One region of the Actinomadura decatromicini genome, then DNA from elsewhere that is predicted to be linked to it. Evidence: riboswitches for the same ligand, from Rfam matches in the RefSeq annotation. Region 1 holds a riboswitch; the other holds the start of a gene.
What was found. A riboswitch is a leader RNA that binds a small molecule or an ion and turns the genes downstream of it on or off. The one in region 1 is predicted to bind cyclic di-AMP.
Positions count from the first base shown of each region.

Region 1 (9,696 bases):
ACTTCTGGTGGCCGAAGTGGACCGGCAAGATGCTGAACGACACCCTCGGCAAGGTCCACTTCTGGCTGCTGTTCATCGGCTTCCACGGCACGTTCCTCGTCCAGCACTGGCTGGGCGCGGCGGGCATGCCGCGCCGGTACGCCGACTACGCCAGCGAGTTCCACGGGCTGAACGAGGTGTCGAGCATCTTCTCGTTCATCCTCGGCGCGTCCCTGCTGCCGTTCTTCTACAACGTGTACATCACGTGGAAGCGCGGCAAGCGGGTCGAGGTCGACGACCCGTGGGGCTACGGCGCCTCGCTGGAGTGGGCGACGTCGTGCCCGCCGCCGCGGCACAACTTCAACTCGATTCCGAAGATCCGTTCCGAGCGGCCCGCGTTCGACCTGCACCACCCGCACGTGGGCGCGCAGGGCGAGCTGGCCGGGACGAAGGGGGAGTAGGCGATGCGCGTCCAGGCGTTCATGTTCTACGGGTCCGCGCTGTTCTTCCTCGCCACCGACGTCGTGTACTGGCTCTGGTCGAAGGACTGGACGGGCACGACGGCGCTGGCCCTCGCGGTCGGGCTCGCCGGGCTCATCGGGTTCTACGTGCACTTCACCGTCCGGCGGCTCGAACGCGCCAACGGCGGCCCCCTCTACGAGGACGACCCCGAGGGCGACATCGCGGACGCGGCGGGCGAGCTGGGCTTCTTCAGCCCGCACAGCTGGTGGCCGCTGTTCGTCGGGCTGTCGGCGGCGGCGGTGGCGCTCGGCATCGTGTTCGGCTGGTGGCTGGTGATCCTCGGAGTCGCCGCGGCGCTGCTGTCGACGATCGGTCTCGTCTTCGAGTACTACCGGGGCCATTTCGCGCACTGAGTCCATTTCGTCCTTCCCATTCCCCCGTGTAAGGCCCGGAGATGACCGGGTTTGGGGGCGGCCGGATGAGAATGGTTCACTGATCGGTAAAAGAACCCCATCGAGGGCCGGTGTCCGCTTTTTAGCGGGTACCGGCCTTTTCACATACTGGGCGCCGTTCCCAGCGACCGGGCTGGCAGGCGGACCGATCGCCCAGGTGGACGACCGGGGGGACCACATGCGGGTGAGTGGCTCAGGACCGGGAGACCGGGGACGGCGGGCCGTCGCGGTGCTCGCCGGGGCGAGCGCGATGGCGGTGCTGGCGGCCGGGGCGGCGGCCTGCTCGGGCGGGCCGGACGGCGCGGACGCCGTGCAGTTGACGTTGTCGCCCGCGGGCGGCGGGGGCGGGGCGGCGCTGCGGCCGGACAGCCCCATCGCCGTCCACGCGCACCAGGGGACGATCGAGAACGTGACCGTGTCGGGCGGCGCGGCGCCCATGGAGGGCGACCTGAACGCCGACCGGACGCGGTGGCGTTCCCGCTGGACGCTGGAGCCGGGCGCGACCTACACGGTCGACGCCACGGCGATCGGCAAGGACGGCCGGACCAGGACCGTCACCGACCGCTTCACCACCGCGAAGGTGGCGCAGACGAACGCCGTGAAGATCGAGGCGCCGTTCAGCAGGGAGACCGTCGGGGTCGGCATGCCGATCATCGTGCACTTCAACCGCGCGGTGCAGGACCGCAGGGCCGTCGAGCAGGCGCTGGAGGTGCGCTCGGACAAGACCGTCGAGGGCGCCTGGCGCTGGTTCGGCGACAAGGAGGTCGTGTTCCGGCCGAGGCAGTACTGGCCCGCGCAGACCAACGTGACGTTCCAGGCCCATCTCAGCGGCGTCAGGACCGGCGGGGACGTGTACGGCGGAAAGAACACCGCGCTCGGGTTCAAGATCGGCGACTCGCACGTCTCCACGGCGGGCGAGGACAGCCACAAGATGGTGGTGAAGATCAACGGAAGGAAGGCCCGCACCATTCCGACGAGCATGGGCCGGGGCGGGGCCCGGATGTTCACCACCACCAACGGCGTCCACCTGACGATGGACAAGCAGGACCCGACCGTCATGACGTCCGGCTGGATGGGCGTCGGGCCGGGGAGCGCCGGGTACTACAGCCTGACCGTGTACAAGGCGGTGCAGATCTCCGACAGCGGCGAGTACGTGCACAGCGCGCCGTGGTCGGTGGGGGCCCAGGGCAGCGAGAACGTCAGCCACGGGTGCATCAACATCAGCCCGTCCAACGCCGCGTGGTTCTACAAGATGTCCCAGCGCGGCGACCCGGTGACGGTGACGGGGACGAGCCGCGAGCTCGAACCGGAGAACGGCTGGGGCTACTGGCAGATCGGCTGGAACGAGTGGGTGAAGGGCAGCGCCATGGGACGCTCGGTCTCCACGGCCCCGCATCTGGACGCCGCGACCCTGTCCGCGCAGAAGCAGCAGCGGGAGCGGGACGCGACGAAGCAGGCCGAGAAGCAGCGGGCCGAGGGCAACTGACGTCCCAGGGCCGCCGGGCGGCCCGTCGAGCGGCCCGTCGAGCGGCCCGGCCTAGCCCGGCGGCGGGCGCAGTGGCGCCGGTTCCGGGACGCGGTGCATGCGCGCCCAGTCGCGGGCCATGGCGATCCTGTCGGGGCCCGAGGGATGGGTCATCCACAGCAGGTACTCCATGGCGTCCGGGCTGAGGTCGGAGATGTTGCGCACCGACAGCGCGTGCTGCATCGACACGAACGTCGACGGGTCGCGGGTGAGGCCGAGGGCGTGCGCGTCCGCCCGCGCCTCGATCCGCCGGCTGACGAGGTTCTGGACGGGCGCGCCGAGCTGCGTCCCCGCCGCCACCAGCGCGAGGACGAGCGCGATGGACCGCGGGTCGGCCGCCCCGCCGGCGCGCGCGCCGGTGCGCGGGCCGGGGCCCGGCTCCGGGGCGACCCCGGCGCGCCTCAGGAGGCGCGGAGAGGTCGTCAGGAGGTAGAGCAGGCACACGGCCCCGGACACGCCGAGCGCGCCGACGAGCGTCCCCCACAGGACGTCGTCGCGCTTGGCGTGGCCGAGCTCGTGCCCGACGATCGACTCGATCTGCGGGCGCGGCGACTTCAGCAGCGTGTCGTACAGGACGATCCGGCGCGTCGACCCGAACCCGGACACGTAGGCGTTCAGCGACGTCGTCCGGCGGGAGGCGTCGGCGACGAGGACGTCCTCGACGGGCACGCCGTCCCGCTTCGCCATCGCGAGCAGGTCGGTGCGCAGCTGCCCCCGCGGCAGCGGGTGGAACTTGTTGAACACCGGCTCGACGGCGATCGGGTAGATGAACGACACGAGGACGACCAGCAGGAAGGCGCCCGCGGCGGCGCCTGTCCACCAGTAGCGGGGGAAGCGGCGCGTCACCGCGTACAGCAGGAGCAGGACGATCGTGTAGATGACCCACGTGACGGCGAGGGACTTGAGCTGGTCGACGAGCCACGAGGGCCAGCTCTGCGTGGACAGCCCGTACCGGCGCAGCACCGACTCGCTCCAGATGTGGAACGGGAGCCCGGCCACGCGCAGCAGCGTCGTCAGCGCGACGGCGGCGACGGCGACGCGGAGGGGCCATCGGCGGGTGCGGGCGGTGACCCAGCCGATGAAGCGCGCGCCGAGCGGGGTGAGGCCGAGCACGAGGACCAGCACGAGCCCGGCGGCGAGCCCCGCGTAGGCGGGCGGGTTGAGGGCCGAGTCGAACGACCTGGAGCGGGCGATCTCGGCGGGGGAGAAGTCGAGCGCCGGGTCCGGCCGCGCATGCCCGCCGGGGACACCGCCCGGCAGCGGGTGCCACGGCGTGGTCAGCGCGAGGACGGTCGCGAGCGCGGCGAACAGCACGGCCGCGGCGATCGCGGCGGCGAGCCGGGGGGTCCGCGTGCCGCCGGAGCGGTCCGGGTCGGCGGCGACGGCCCGCCCCTCGTCCACCTCCTCGCTCATGTGAGCTCCCTCTTCAGATAGTCGCGCCACAGGGCGGTGAACCGGGCCCGGTCGAGGCCCAGCACGTCGCGCAGCGCGGTCGCCTCCGGGACGCGCCCGGCCGTCCGGTAGAGCTGTGCGAGCGTGCCCTCACCGTACCGGTCCGCGATCATCCGGCAGGCGAGCCAGGACTCCTGGTACGCCTGGGAGAGGCGCGCGGAGCCCCCGGCGAACGCGGCGGCGGCGGGCAGCGCCGCCGGGACGCGCCCGGCGGCGACGTCGCGGCGCAGCTCGCCCGCCGCCGCGCGGACGCCGATCTTCGCGTCCCGGTAGCCGACGTAGTCGGCGAAGCCCTCGATCAGCCACAGCGGGGTCGTGCGGTCGCTGGCGCCGCCGGTGGCGACGTGGGTCAGCTCGTGGGTGAGCACGACGCCGCGGCCGAGCTTGTTGAGGCGGGCGAACGTGCCGGGGGAGATGACGACCCGGTCCTCGCCGCGCCCGCCGTCCGGGGACGGCGCGGCCGTCGCGAGCGCCGCGATCTGGCCGAGGCTCTGCCCGGGCCCGGCCAGCGCGGACGCGAGCGCCGCGTCCGCCGGGGCCAGCGCGACGACCCGCTGCGCCCAGTCCTTGCCGACGACGTCGCTCACCACCGGGACGGCGGCGTCGAGGCGGCGGGCGATGTCGGCGAGCCCGGTCGCGTCGCCCACCACGAGCGACGCGCGGCCCCTGACGACCGTGAGGGGGCCGCCGTCCCAGATCTCGGCGTCGTCGCGGAACCCGCGGGACGAGCCGTCGCCGACGACCGTCCAGCCGCCGGGGCGCGGGGCGAGCGACAGGTGGCGGGTGCGGGCGACGTCGCCGCGGTCGAAGCCGCGCAGCCGGTACCGGACCTCGACGCGGACGACCGCGACGCCCGCCGCGTCGTCCACCGCCTCGACGCCGGCGACGCGCTCGCGCCAGCCGTCCAGGGGGAGCTTGCGCAGGTTGCCGTACATGCGGGACTGGACGTCCTGGAACGCGGCGGGCGCGGACGCGACCGTCGCCATGAAGGCCGTCCGGTCGCCGCTCCGCACGGCGGCGGCGCGGCCCGCGAGGACGGCCGCCGCGTCGGCCGGGGCGAACGAGCGGGCCGCGCCGTCGGCGTGGGCGCGCGGCGCCGCGTGCCGGCCGGAGCGGAAGCCGAGCACGCCCCCGCCGCCCGCGAGCAGCGCGGCGGCCCCGCCCGCGCCCAGCGCGAGCGCCCGGCGGCGCGGCACGGGGCCGCCGCCGGGGCCGGGTCCGTCCTCCATGCGCGAGATCCTATGCAGCGGCGGGCCGGGAGGGCGCGGTCATGACCGGTAGTCGGGGTATCCGTAGCCGACGATGTCGTCGGCCGAGCGCGTCTTCACCCGGACGGCGTTGCCGGTGTTCCCCTCGACGGCCTCGATCGTGGTGTCGTCCACCTTCTTGATCACCATGCCGACGTGCCGGATGTCGGAGCTGTCCTTGCCGCCGCTCCAGGCGTAGAAGACGATCGCGCCCGGCCGGGGCGTGGTGCCCCACCGGCCGTTCTGCTGGAACCAGCGGGCGTGGGCGACGGTCCAGGCGTCGCTGCCCATCCCGGCGGTGAAGCCGAGCCGCTCGCCGACCCAGGAGATGAACATGTCGCACCAGTTCGCGTCGCCGTAGCCGTCGAGGGAGCCGCCGTCGCGGGCGAGCGTCTCCTGCGCGCGGGACGTGCCCATGTACCACTTCTGGAACTTGGTCTCGCCGCCCGCGTCCTCGGCGACGCCGACCTGCGAGCGGGCGAGCGCGATGGCCTCGGCCGCCGTCGGCCGCTCCGGCTCCGGCGTCTTCTCGGATGCCTGCGGCTCCGGCTCGTCCAGCCGCGGACGGTTGCTCGACGACGCTTCGGGCTGCGTCTTGGAACGTTCCTTCTTGGTGGCCCTGGACGACGGCCGGGACGTCTCGGACGACGCCGTCCGCACGTCCTTCCGGCCGCTCACGGCGGCGGCGGTGGCGCTCGCCGGGGCCGCGTCGCCGGACGTCAGGACGGACGCCTGCGCGGTCGCCGCGGCGGCGCCGAGCACGGCGGCGCCGGCGATCACGCCGCCGGTCGTCCGCCAGGTCAGGGAGAGGGGGGACGGCTTGCGGTGCCGTCCGGAGGTCTTCTTGCGGTGCGCGCCTGGCACGGGGGGATCTCCTCGGCTTCCGGTCCGTCCGCCTGGTCGGCCGCCCGGATCGGCGGCGCGCGGGCGCGGACGGGGGACTCCGGGCGAGCGGGGGCGCCAGCGCGGAGCACGGGGATGGTCACAGCGAGAGGGCAGAAAAAAAGGAGGGCAGGGGAAAGGGAGGGCGCGGCCGCGCGGAGGCGGCCACGCCCCAGGTGACGCTGCGGGTCTCACTCCTCTTCTTCCAAGACGCCTACCGGGTTAGCTGACGGGTTCGGGCGTGGAAGTGGCCCTACGGCGGACTCTCACCGACGTGCGGGAGAGGGCCGCCGATTCACCCCGGTGCCGGAATGCCCGTCCGGGAGGGTGTCCCGGACTCCGGCGGACGTGGGTCCCCGGTTCCGCGCTGGGCGGACTCGGCGCTGCCGCTGCGATCCTGGGGGCGAGATGGGGCCCGGCGCGGGACCTGTCTCCCGCGTGCGAACGAGCGGCGCCTGATGGTGGGCGGACGGCGGCCCGTCGCCGGGGACCGTCCTCGCCCGACCCCTCGGGTCCGCCGCGGGCGGCGCGCTCAGCGCCATGCTCGCGTGAGGCGCGCGTGCGGCGGGTGGGGGGCGCGGTCTGTGCAGACCGGTGCGGCGCCGTGCGGGCGCCGCGCGGACGGCGCGTGGAGCGCGCCGCCGGGGGGAGGCGGCGCGTGGCTCGCACCGCCGGCACGCGGCCGGAAGCGCCGCGTGCGGCCGCGGCGCCTGGTGGGCGTCGCGGGTCCATGGCGCCTGGCGGGCGCCGTGAATGGGGTACAAGGTACCAAAGCCCCAAGAGAAGGCAAACCCCCACAAAATCAACAACGGACCAGGTCAGACCTGGTCCGTTGTGGAAGTCGCCCTGCGAAGGGCGTCGCGCGCGCGTCAGGGGCGCCCGGCGCCGTAGTAGTTGCTCGCGTAGTAGCTGGAGTTGATGCTCACGACCGTCACGACCTTGCCGGTGCTCGGGGCGTGGATCATCTGGCCGTTGCCGACGTACATGCCGACGTGGCTGAGCCCGCTGAAGAACACGAGGTCGCCCGGCTGGAGGTCGGACTTCGCGACCCGCTTCGTGGCGGCCCACTGGGAGTTGGTGGTGCGGGTGATGTTGACGCCCGCCGCCGCCCACGCCTTCATGGTGAGGCCGGAGCAGTCGTAGGAGTTCGGCCCCGTCGCGCCCCAGGCGTACGGCTTGCGCTGCTGCGCGTAGGCGAACTGGAGCGCCAGCCGCGCCGGGCCGCTGGCCGGGCCGGTGTAGGTGCCGCCGACGCCGCCGCCTCCGCCGGACGACGACCCGCCGCCGAGCTTCGCCAGCAGCTTCTTCTGCTTGTCGACCTCGAGCTGGAGCTTGCGCTTCTGGTCCTGCAGCTCCTTGTTCTTGGCCTTCACGTCGTCGTACGCGGTCTTGGCCTGCGCCTCCTCGCGGCGGAGCCGCTGCGCGGTGGCGAGGAACTGGGTGAGCTGCGAGTTGCGCTCGTGCGACAGGTGCGAGAAGACGGCCGCCTGGTCGAGGATGGCCTGCGGGTCCTTGCTCCCGACGAAGCCGGTCACGTCGGCCGAGTCGCCGTTCTTGTAGGCGGTGGCCGCCATCTGGGCGATCTTGGAGCGCTGCTCCTCGAACGCCGCCTGCTCCTGCGCGCTCGACTTCCTCGCGCCGTCGTACTTCTTCTTGGCGATCTTCAGCTTCTCGTTGAGCTGGTTGTACTGCTCGACCTTGTGGTCCATCTGCTCGTTGAGCCGGTCGAGCTTCTTCTGCACCTGCGCCCTGGTCGGCTTGGGCTCGGCGTGCGCCAGCACCGGGGGGTAGGCCAGGGAGGCGGTCACGGTCAGGCAGACCACCGCCGCCAAGCGGCGGGATGTGCTCCTGCTCGCCGTGCCCCCGCTCCGGTCACGCCGGTGCGCCGGTGCCCCGATGAGTTCATTGGCCACGATCGGTTTCGCCCCTCTCGTCCACGACGTCAGCGGACGACATTAGCGAGGGGCAACAACCGTCACAACCGATTCGTCGCAGTTCAATTGACATTTGCGCAGATCGTCCACTATTTGTGACCTCATGATCACGAAGGGCGAAGCATCCCTTATCACAGCCTTATGGGCACCTTATGGACGGTCCGGTGCGGCTCGTCCCGTGTCGCGGCGCGGCGGCCCTAGGAGCGGCCGAGGCGGCGCAGCAGCAACGTGGACGGGCACGGCCGCGCCCCGGCCCGGCGGGCGGCGTCCGCGACCTCCCGGTCGGACGACACCACCACCACGGCCCGTCCCGGCGGCTCCGCCCGCACGAGGTCGCCGATCAGCTCGTCCGCGGTCTGGCCCGGGCGGCTGAACAGCACCCGGACGCCGCGCGGCGCCGCGATCGCGACCGGCGCGTCCAGCTCGGCGCCGTCGAACACGCACGTCACCTCGGCGCGGGTCTGCGCGGCGAGGCCGCCGAGCCCGGACAGCAGCCGGGACCGCTGGTCGGCCAGCGGCAGCTCCCCGTACCCGGTCTTGGTGACGTTGTAGCCGTCCACGACGAGGTGCACCCGGGGGAGGGTCAGCAGGCGGTCGAGCAACTGGGGGTCGCCGTCGGACAGCGCGCGGCCCGGCAGCGCGCGGTGGGCCTGCCGGTCCGGTTCGAGGCCGCCGACCACGTCGGCCGGACGGTCGATCGTGGACGGCAGCGCCAGCTCCCGCCGGACGCCCTGGGCCGCGTCCACCAGCGTGTCGAGTAGCATCCTCAGCCGGACGTCGTCGACGTTGCGGCCCTCCCGCGCCGCCCGCTTCGCCGCCTCGGCGGCGGCCTCGGCCTGCGCGGCGCGGGCGCGCAGCTTGCGCAGCTCCTTCTCGGCCGCCGCGGTCGACTCGCGCGCCTCGGCGAGCTTGCGCTCGGCCTCCGCGGCGACCGCGGCCGCGCGCTCCTCGGCCGCCCGGAACCGGGTGCGCGCGTCGTGCAGCTTGCGGCGCAGCTCGGCCACCTCGGCCTTCGCGTCGCGCAGCTCGGCGCGCAGCCGGTCGGCGTCGGCGGAGCGGCCCGCGCGGGCGGCGGCGAGCTCCTCCTTCAGCGCGGCGACGCGGCGCTCGGCGGCCTCCTCCTCGGAGGCCGAGGCGGAGCGTTCCAGCTCGGCCCGCGCGGATTCGACGAGCCCCGTCCAGCCGCTGGGGCGCAGCAGGTAGGCGAGCGCGGCGACCCGGACCGGGTCGGCGGCGGGCGGCACGTCCCCGCCCTCGACGGCCTCCACCAGCGCGGCCTGCGACCGGCGCAGCGGCTCGGCGACGCGGCCGCGGAACGCCGCGTCCTTCTCCAGGGCCGCCGCGATGTGCTGGCCCGCGAGCTTCGCGCGCTTGCGCCGCTCGAACCGCGCGAACGGGCGCAGCGGCGCGGGGACGTCGTCGGCCGGGAGCCCGCCGATCACGTCGGCGGCGACCTCCACCACCGACTGCCGGACGGCCTCGGGCAGCGGCCCGCCGAGGCGTTCGCCGCCCGGGGCGCGCGAATCGTCCGCCCGTCCGGTCGGCCGCGCCTCCGCCGGGGCTCGCTCGTGCTCGGCGCGCCGCACGGGGGCCTCGCCGCCGGGGGTCGCTTCGGGGCCGCTGTCGATGATCCCGCTCCTTCCGGGCTTTCGCCGCCGGTGGGCTGTGTCTTCCCGTGCCGTCCGCGCACTAACCAGGGCGGACGCGTCAACGGACGAGCGCGCGCGGCCCCCCGTGCCGGTCCCGCGACCCCCCGGCCCGGC
Region 1 is NZ_VSRQ01000004.1:350,005-359,700, reverse strand. Features, by position in the region: gene ctaD (aa3-type cytochrome oxidase subunit I) at 1-440, shown strand, start outside; gene FXF68_RS20125 (cytochrome c oxidase subunit 4) at 444-854, shown strand; gene FXF68_RS20120 (L,D-transpeptidase) at 1,072-2,379, shown strand; gene FXF68_RS20115 (M48 family metallopeptidase) at 2,431-3,831, opposite strand; gene FXF68_RS20110 (hypothetical protein) at 3,828-5,099, opposite strand; gene FXF68_RS20105 (CHAP domain-containing protein) at 5,139-5,981, opposite strand; cyclic di-AMP (ydaO/yuaA leader) riboswitch at 6,195-6,392, opposite strand; gene FXF68_RS20100 (C40 family peptidase) at 6,869-7,807, opposite strand; gene FXF68_RS20095 (NYN domain-containing protein) at 8,131-9,519, opposite strand.

Region 2 (9,696 bases), on a different contig from region 1:
AGCAGTTCGAACTCGGTCGGGGTGAGTTCGACGGGACGGCCGTCGCGGGTCACCTCCCGCGCGTCCTCGTCCATCGTGAGCGGGCCCACCGCGATCAGGCGAGCGGCGTCGGCGCGGCGGGTCATGCCCGCCCGGCGCAGCAGCCCGCGCAGCCTGGCCAGCACCTCCTCCAGACTGAACGGCTTGGTGACGTAGTCATCGCCGCCCGCCGTCAGCCCGGCCACACGGTCCTCGACGGCGTCGCGGGCGGTGAGGAACAACACGCACACCTCAGGCGCGTCCGCTCTCAGACGATGCAGGACGCCCAAACCGTCGATGTCGGGGAGCATCACGTCCAGCACGACGGCGTCCGGACGAAAGTCGGCGGCGACCGCCAGCGCCTCGGCACCACCCCCGGCGGTACGGACCGTCCACCCCTCCAGCACCAGCGCGCGGGACAACACCTCCGCCAGGTCAGGCTCATCGTCCACGACGAGCACCCGGACGGACGTGCCGTCGGTTCTTCGGAGGCCCGTGGCTTCGGGTTCAAGATTGGTCATGGTGCCGCCAGCATTCACCGTTCATCTCCGTGTTTTCTCAGAAAAGGCGCTGGGGGTCCACCGACCGGGCGGTCTGGCGCCGCGCGGCGATCGGGGCCACCGCCGTTCAGGCCGGGCGGGCCTGGTCCGTGGCCGAGATTCAGAGAGTTCTCATAGGAACCGTCCCTTGTGGGTCGGGAGAACTCGAAATACCGGTTCGGCGGGACGGCCTTTTCGCAGGTGAGCTGCCGTAGTGGGCGGGTGTTCGCCTTGTGCGGCTCGGGCGATGCGGTGTCCGGCGCTGGACGGGCGGTCGGCGCCGACTTCGTCCAAAACCACCGGCCAGCTCACTCGACATGAGCGAACGACCATTTACTCCAGTACACCAGACGGAAGGCGTACGACGCTTGCCAGGAAAGGGAACAGATAGGAAACTTCCCAGTCGAATGGCTCGTCAGCTCCCCGCCCCAAGGAACTCCCATGTCCCTCGAAACCCCCCTGCGCCCTTCGTCGTCCCTGGAATCACAGCATCCCGCCCGGTATGCGCTCGCCGCCGGACGGATCTTCCTCGGCTGGACATTCCTCTGGGCCTTCGTCGACAAGCTCTTCGGCTTCGGCAAGCCGACCGAGAAAGGCTGGCTCTCCGGCGTCTCACCGTCCAAGGGCTTTCTGAGCCACACCGAAGGCCCGTTCAAAGACATCTTCCACGCGATGGCCGGAAAGGTCTGGGTCGACGCCCTGTTCATGTTCGGGCTCGGCGGGCTCGGCATAGCGCTGCTCCTCGGCATCTGCCTGCGCATCGCCGCGGCCGGTGGAACGCTCCTGCTCCTCATGCTCGCGGCCGCGTCACTCTGGCCGGAGACCAATCCCTTCATGGACATGCACTGGATCTATGCCGCGCTTCTGGTCGCCGTCGCGCTCGCCGACAACGGGACCACCCTCGGCCTCGGACGGGCCTGGGCACGGCTGCCCATCGTCCGCGACTACCCCGTCCTTCGCTGACCGGCTCACCCGGGCCGCGGCGGGCGAGCACGCCGCCCGCCGCGGCCTTCCCGTCTCTATGGCGGGCCGATTCCGTCACGGGACGTGCGCACGAACCTTGCCCCGCATTCACGAACCTTTACTGCCCCGCATTGACGAGGGCGCCCAGCGAACCGCCATTCAGCGGGGCGGCGAAGAAGTGCCGCCGGTGAGAGCACGATCGCGCTTCCGTCGCGCACATGACGCAGCGCCCGCCTAGCCAAAGCAACCTGCCCCAGCAACGACGACCACCTTCATGCTCGCAAGGATGCCATTGGCATCGGAGCGAGCCGTGGAGGAAAGGTCTCAGTAGATTTCGACGTCGAACGCGGAGAGGACTCCGTCGAGCGGCTGGATGAAGGACGTTCCACCACCCTCGCAGTTTCCGCCGGCGCCGATTCCCAGACCGACCGCGAAGGGGCCGGAGAGGTAGGGCGTTCCCGGAGCGTCGCCGGACTCCGTGCAGATGGTCGTCTTCACCAGGCCGGTGATCGTCCCTCCTCGGAGTCGCACGCTCTGGTTGCGCGCCGTCACGGTGCCGCACTTGATCCCGGTGTCGGGGCTGGTGCGGCAGACGCGGTGGCCGACCTCCAGGGCGCGCGCCGCCAGGACGTCCTGCGAACCCGATGGCGTCCCGACGCTGCCGGGCCTCTCCACGTGGGGGCTGACGTAGCGGACGAGCGCGGTGGAGTTCCTGACCGCGACGACGGTGCCGAGCTCGATGACCAGCGTCGGATCGGCGTACAGCTTCAGGCCCACCTCGGCGCAGCCGCCCGTGGTGAGGAAGTAGTAGCTGCCGGCCTTGCGCACGTTGAAGCCCAGGGTGCAGCGGACGCCGCCGCGCGCGAAGATCGTCTCGCCGCCCTCGGGATCCGGGGTGATGAGCAGGCCGGGATGCGCGGGCGGCTCGGGGTCGGGGTCGTCGCCCTTCGGCGGATCGGGGTCTGGCGGAGTCACGGGATCGTGGCCCGCGGGGGGATCGGGCTTGGTCACGGGCCCCGGCTTGGGCTTGCCGGGGTCGGGTCTGCCCGGCCTGGCCTTCCCGGGCTTGGACGGCGAGCCGGGGGCCGCCACCACGGGAGCCGGAACCGCGGGGTCGGGGGCCGATTCGCGACCGGGCTCGGACGCGGACGACCGGTGGCGGCCGCGGGCCGGGACGCCGGCCTGGGCATCGGCGGCGACGCGGCCGGCCGCGGCCTCGTTCAGCGGGTCGCCGTCCGGGGCGGGCGCGCGCTTGGGCAGCAGGTCGGGGGCGGGAGCGGGGGCGAGGGCGGAGTCGGGGGACTGAGTGATCATGTAGGGAGCGGTGGCGACGAGGACGGCGGTGCCGCCCACGAGCACGATCAGCGGAACGGACCTCACGGGGAGCCTCCTGGGGGTGGCGGGGGTGAGGGGGTCGGCCCAGGATGACGGTTTCCGGAATTGTGCTGAATGAATGACGCCCTTAACAAGGGTTGAAACTGCCAAGATCTTCGCTCGCCGTATATCAGATACCAGCTAGTCGGCATGACATCCGGCCCGCCCGGCCGCACTCCGATGCGAAAATTGTTATCGTCCAATCACTTTTCGTCACCGTCCACACCATTTAAGACCGTTCCATTTTTCGGTGGGCGACGCCCTTCGGCGGCCCGGGAAGACAACGGGCATTTCGGACATGCGTCCGGCCCTCGGCGGCCGCGGCCTCGACCGGAGTCTGGTCGGGTGGTTCGCGCCGGACGCCGTGCCGTTCGCGCTCGCCGGTAGTCGGTTGACGGATTCGGCGTCGCGGCGATCTCCTCGTCGCGTGGCCAAGATGCATGACGATGAGGTGGACATCGATGCGGATCTCGTCGAGCGCCTGATCCGCGGGCAGTTTCCCGAGTGGGCCGATCTCCCCGTGAGAAGGCTGGATTCGGGTGGGACCGTCAATGCGATTTACCGGCTCGGCGGAACGCTGACGGTGAGGCTTCCCCTCACGGCCGGAGGGGTCAAGGCGCTGCGGTGGGAGCGGCGGTGGCTGGACCGGCTCGCGCCCGCGCTGCCCGTCGCGATCCCCTCCCTGGTCGCGGAGGGACGGCCCGCCGGCGGGTATCCGTTCGCCTGGTCGGTCCACCGGTGGATCCCCGGGGAGACCCCGGTCGAGGGCCGTCTCACCGAGGCCGAACCGCTGGCGCGCGACCTGGCGGCGTTCGTCACGGCGCTGCGGCGGGTCGGCGCCGCCGGCGCGCCGACCGCCCATCGCGGCGGCCCGCTGGCGGACCTCGACGCCGCCACGCGCGACGCGATCGAGGACCTGCGCCGCACCGACGAGCCCTTCGACGCCGACGCCGCCCTCGCGACCTGGGAGGCCGCGCTCGCCGCCCCACCGTGGAGCGACGCCCCGCAGTGGGTGCACGCCGACCTCATGCCCAGCAACCTGCTCGTCGCGCGGGGCAGGCTCACGGCCGTCCTGGACTTCTCGACCGGCGGGGTCGGCGACCCCGCCTGCGACCTGATCCCCGCGTGGAACCTGCTCCCCGCCCCGGCGAGGCGGGTCTTCCGCGACGAGGTCGGCCTGGACGACGCCGCCTGGACGCGCGGGCGCGGCCGAGCGCTGTCGATGGCCCTCATCCAGCTCCCCTACTACCGGGCCACCAATCACGTCATCTCGGCCAACGCCCGCCACGTCATCCGCGAGACCTGCGCGGGAATTCCGTAGGACGCCGGTCAGCCGGAACTCCGCGCCGAAGGGTCGTAGCCGAGTTGCCGGAGCCCGTCCGCGGAAAGCCGGGACACGTTGTGGTCGTGGTCGGTGGACGCATACTGATGAATGGCCCACTGCTTCCACGGCGTAGGGGCGGCGACCCGTCCGCGCGCCTTTCCGTAATGCGCGACCCACAGCGGATATAGGCCGAGGCCCTTGCCGTATTCCTTCGCGAACGACCACGAACTGTAGAAGAGCGGCTTGACGCCGGTCTTCTGCTGAACGCGCTCCAGCCAGCGCTTGGCCCAGTCGTTCACTTCGCTCTTGGAGCGGCCGTCCGTGGTCTCCAGGTCGAGGACGAGCAGGTCGCCCGAACGCAGTCCGGCGGACGTCACCGTCTTGAGGTAGTGGTCGGCCTCCCGCACCGGGTCGTTGCCGGGACGGCCGTAATGGTAGGCGCCCCTGACCAGCCCGTTCTCCTGGATCTCCGCCCAGTTGCGGTCGAAGGTCGAGTCCTTGTGCTCGACGCCCTCGGTGGCCTTGACGATGCCGAACGAGAGCTTCTTCTGGCTCCAGTCGAACCCCTTGTCGTGATGCGAGACGTCCACCCCGTAAGGGCGGGACGCCGGGGCCGTCACCTTCTTCTCGGTCCGCGTCATCGGCGCTGCGGCGGCCTCGGCGGGTCGCTCCGCCTCGGGCGCGCTCGCCGTTCCCGCGGTCACGGCCAGCGGGACGGCGACGCCCCCGGCGATCACCAGGACCATCAGCAGCATTCTGCCCCGCCTACGCTTTCCGATCATTTTCCGGATGCCCGTTCGCACTGGCGTCCACCTCTCCTTTTCCGCCTGCCGGGTTAGCTGACGGGTTCGGGCCAGGAGACGGCCCTACCGCTGGCGGCCAGCGGATTCACCCCGGAGGAACCTGGGTCCCCGGCTCCCCTTTCGGGGGATTCGGCGTCCGGCCGGACTTCGACCGGTGCAGCGGAGAATAGGCAGCGGAAAACGGCGACGGCAACTCGGAACGGCAAATAGATTATGCGTGCGGCGCGGCCTGCCCTCCCGAATTCCCCGGCGGGACAAGGGCTTTCGACGGGTCGTTCTCAGGCGGCGGGTCCGGCGAAATCAACCGATCGGTTGACGCGGGCGTCAACCGGACGGCGCGGCACGTCCCGCCGATCGTCCGATGGGAGCCGGACGTCGCGCGGCGACCGTGGAGGAGGAAGCGTGTGAGGAGGAAGAAGGCGCCGTCACGCGTCGCCATCGAGCCCGCGGACCCGCCGGGCCGTCTCAGCCGGGGAGGCGGATGAGGCGCCGCTCGACGGCCGCGGCGACGGCGGCCGTGCGGGTGCCGACGCCGAGCTTGGCGAAGATGTGCACCAGGTGCGTCTTGACGGTGGCCTCGCTGATCAGCAGGCGGCGCGCGATCCGCTGGTTGGACAGGCCCTCGGCCAGCAGTTCGAGGATCTCGATCTCCCGTGGGCTGAGCGCGGGCGCGGGTTCGCGCAGCCGGTCCGCGAGGCGGGTCGCGACCTCCGGCGACAGCGCCGTCTCGCCGCGCGCGGCCGTGCGGATGCCCTGGAACAGCTCGTCCGGCGGGCCCGCCTTGAGCAGGTAGCCCGCCGCGCCGACCGCGATCGCGCGGGAGACGTCGGCGTCGGAGTCGTAGGTGGTGAGGACGAGGACGCGCGGCGGGTCCGGCAGCGCGAGGATCCGCCGGGTCGCCTCGACGCCGTCGATCCCCCCGCCGAGCTGGAGGTCCATCAGGACGACGTCGGTCGGCACGAGCCCCACCCGCCGGACCGCCTCCTCACCGTCCGCCGCCTCCGCGACCACCTCGATGTCCGGCTCTCCGCCGAACAGGGCGCGCAGCCCGGCCCGCACGACGGGGTGGTCGTCCACGATCGTCACCCGGACCACGCTCATCCTCGCTCCTCCGGGCTCGACGGCCGTGCCGCGCGGCGCGGGGCCGTCGCGGCGACGACGGTTCCGGCGCCCGGAGCGCTCTCGACCGCGAGGGCGCCGCCGACTTCGGCCATCCGGTCCCGCATGGCCCGGAGCCCGTATCCGCGTCCGGGGGCGGACGCGACGGCGGCGGGGTCGAAGCCGGAGCCGTCGTCGGCCACGTCCAGGGACACGGCGTCGTCCAGGTAGGTCAGCGTGAGCGTCACCGCCGTCGCGGCGGCGTGCTCGCGCGCGTTGGCGACGGCTCCCTGCGCGACGCGGAGCAGCGCCGCCTGCACCTGGACGTCCACGGGGTACTCGTCCCCCGCCGTCCGGAACCGTACCCGCGGGTCTCCGGCCTCCGCGTCGGCCAGCTCCGCGAGCGCGGCGGGCAGGGACCCGGACGCCAGCGCGGGCGGGGCCAGCGCCCGGACGAAATGGCGCGCCTCGTCGAGGTTCGCGGCGGCGACGTCGGCGGCCCGGCGCAGCTGGCTGCGGGCCGCCTCCGGCGCGGCGTCCCACTGCCGGTCGGCCGCCTGGAGCAGGATCCCGAGGCTGGTGAGGCCCTGCGCGAGCGTGTCGTGGATCTCGCGGGCCAGCCGCTCGCGCTCCGCCAGCACCCCGGCCGCCCGCTGCGTGTCGGCCAGCTCGCCGCGGGTGCGGACCAGGTCGTCGACGAGCCGCTGCAACTCCAGGAGGATCACGGCCGCCATCCCGGCGACCGCGATCGGGGCGAGCACGAGGCTCGGGTCGAACGGGTCGGTCAGGTAGACGGCCGCGAAGATCACCGCGCCGGTGATCACCACGACGGCGGCGACGGCGGCGCGCGGCGACAGCAGCCGCAGCGCGGCGAAGAACAGCGGGACGGCGCACCAGGCGAAGCTCGGCGCGGCGGCGACCAGGGCGAGCCAGCACACGAGCACGGCGGCGAGCCAGCCGAGGCGGCCCCGGCGGCCGAGCGCGTCCCAGCGGACGGCGCCCAGCGCGTAGCCGGCGCCGAGGACCCCGCTCAGCGCGAGCAGCGCGGGCGTCGCACCGTCCAGCCCGTGCCTGACCGCCAGCCGGGACGCCGACGCGGCGAGCAGCAGGAAGAACCCCGCGTGCATCGCCAGCCGGATGCGCCGCTCCGCCCTGGTCACCCGGGCAGGGTCAGGACGGCGGGGCCGGGATCGGGTTCGCGGCGAGCGCCGAGGCGGCGGCGACCAGGTTGGCGGCCATCGCGCGTCCGGTGCTGTGCGACCAGTCGTGGCCCTCCTCGGTCTCCAGGTAGCTCGGGCCCGGTCCGGGGCCGCGGTTCCAGTACGTCCACGCCTGGCCGGGGATCGTGTAGCCGAACTCGTTCAGCGCGCCGCTCAGGTTGTTGATCACGTGGTGGGCGCCGTCCTCGTTGCCGGTGACGATCACGCCCGCGACCCGGTTGAAGGCGACGGGACGGCCGTCGTCGTCGGTCTCCGACAGCATCGCGTCCATCCGCTCGACGACCCGCTGGGCGACCGAGGACGGCTGCCCCGCCCACGTCGGCGTCGCGAGGATCAGGATCTCCGACTCCAGCAGCGACTTGTGGACGGCGGGCCACGGGTCGCCGTCGCCGAGGTCGGTCTCCACGCCGGGCGGGATGTCCAGGTCCACGGCGCGGATGCTCTCCACCTCGACGTCCCTGGCGCGCAGCGCGTCCTCCACCACAGCGGCGAGCGCGTGGGTGTTCGAGGTCTCCGGCGAACGCTTCAGGGTGCAGTTGATGACGACGGCGCGCATCCGCGCCTCCCTCCGGGTCCGGTGCGGGTCTGCTCCCGCGAGGTACCCGGGTCAGCGCGGTGAAACGTCGAGGAAAACGTCAGTAGTCCGGCAGGCGGGCGCGGGCGGCCTCCACGGCGGGCGGGACGGGACGCCGCGCGAGCGCCAGCGCGGGCAGGACGCGGACGGCGGCGGCGAGCCCGGCGCGGCCGTCCCGGCTGCCGAGCGCGGCGGCGGCGGCGCGGGCGACCGCCGGGAGCGGGCGGCGCAGCCACGCGGTGAGCAGCCGGTTCCGGACCTGCCTCCGGCGGCGCGCGACCGGGTCGCGGCCCGTCGTCGCCGGATGGTGGTGGACGACCAGCTCCGCCGCGTAGGCGAGGCCCCATCCGGCGGCGGCGAGGTCGAGCGCGAGCAGCTCCTCCTCGCCGCCGAAGTGGAGGACGTCGGAGAAGCCGCCCGCGTCGAGGAACGCGTCCCGCCGGACGACGACCGAGCAGGCGAGGAAGCCGAGGACGGCCGGTCCGGGCAGGCCGTCCGGGCGGCCGAGGGGCGAGCGGGCCATCTCCCCCGAGACGGGGTCGAGCCGTTCCTCCGCGCCGACCAGCACCCGCGCGGCGAGCAGCGCCGTGCGGGGATGGGCGTCCAGGATCGCCGCCGCGCGGTCCAGGCTCCCCGGGGCCCACCAGGAGTCGTCGTCGGCGAAGGCGACGTAGCGGGTGGCGGCGCGCCGGACGGCGACGTTGCGCGCGGCGGCGCCGAGGTTGCCGGGCAGGCGCAGCACGGTCGCCCCTGACTCGGCGGCGACGTCGGCGGTGCCGTCGGCGGAGGCGTTGTCGGCCACGATCACCGGGGCCGTGTGGTGGCGGAGGCTGCGGCGCAGCTCCGGCGCGCGGTCGCGGGTGGCGACGACGATCGTCACTGCGGGCATGGGGCTCCCTAGCTCACGTAGCGGCGGGCCGTGGACCCGCGCTGGGACGTCTCCAGGCTGCGCAGCCGCGCCTCCACGTCGGGCGGCAGCGGCCGGCGCGCGCGGACGACCCAGGGCAGCCCGGCCGCCGCCGCCCCGAGCGCGCCCGCCGTCACGCGGTCGCGCGGCAGGGTGCGCAGCAGCCCGGCCGTGCGGCGCAGCGCCACCGGCAGCGGGCGGCGCAGCCAGGTGAACCACAGCGTGTTGCGGATGCCGTGGCGGCGGCGCAGGTGCGGCTCGCGGAGCCGGGACGGCTCGTGGTGCACGACGACGTCCTCGGCGAAGCAGAGCTGCCAGCCGAGGGTCATCAGGTCGGCGCTGAGCAGCTCCTCCTCGCCGCCGAGCCACAGCCGCGCGGAGAACCCGCCCGCCTCGCGGAACGCGGAGGTCCGGAGCATCGACGCCCCGGCGAGGAACGACCCGAGCGCGGGCCCCGGCAGCCACGGCGGTCCGGACACCGGCGAGTGCCGCAGCTCCGGCACGATCGGGTCCTCGCGCCCGCCCGGCTCCACCAGGATCCGGCCGGTGACGACGGCGAGCCGCGGGTGCGCGTCGAGCAGGTCGGCGGCGCGGGACGGCGCGTCCGGGTCCCACCAGGTGTCGTCGTCCCAGAACGCGACGTACGGGGTGCGGACGTGGTCGACGGCGACGTTGCGGGCGACGGCCCCGAGGTTGCGCGGCGAACGGATCAGGGTGACGTCCGGGAACTCGTCGGCGACGGCGTCGGGAGACCCGTCCCGCGACGCGTTGTCGACCACGACGACCGGCGCGCTCTCGGTGAGCGCGCGGGCGCGGGCGAGGACGGCGAGCAGGGAGCGCCGCCGGTCACGGGTGATGAGGACGACGGTGAAGCGC
Region 2 is NZ_VSRQ01000001.1:1,355,196-1,364,891, forward strand. Features, by position in the region: gene FXF68_RS05520 (response regulator transcription factor) at 1-539, opposite strand, end outside; gene FXF68_RS05525 (DoxX family membrane protein) at 999-1,520, shown strand; gene FXF68_RS05535 (S1 family peptidase) at 1,845-2,900, opposite strand; gene FXF68_RS05540 (aminoglycoside phosphotransferase family protein) at 3,331-4,215, shown strand; gene FXF68_RS05545 (glycoside hydrolase family 25 protein) at 4,224-4,973, opposite strand; cyclic di-AMP (ydaO/yuaA leader) riboswitch at 5,027-5,166, opposite strand; gene FXF68_RS05550 (response regulator) at 5,487-6,122, opposite strand; gene FXF68_RS05555 (sensor histidine kinase) at 6,119-7,279, opposite strand; gene FXF68_RS05560 (flavodoxin family protein) at 7,290-7,895, opposite strand; gene FXF68_RS05565 (glycosyltransferase family 2 protein) at 7,975-8,802, opposite strand; gene FXF68_RS05570 (glycosyltransferase family 2 protein) at 8,811-9,696, opposite strand, start outside.
Region 2: it holds a riboswitch for cyclic di-AMP, as region 1 does, so the genes downstream of both, FXF68_RS05545 (glycoside hydrolase family 25 protein) here and FXF68_RS20105 (CHAP domain-containing protein) in region 1, are expected to answer to the same signal.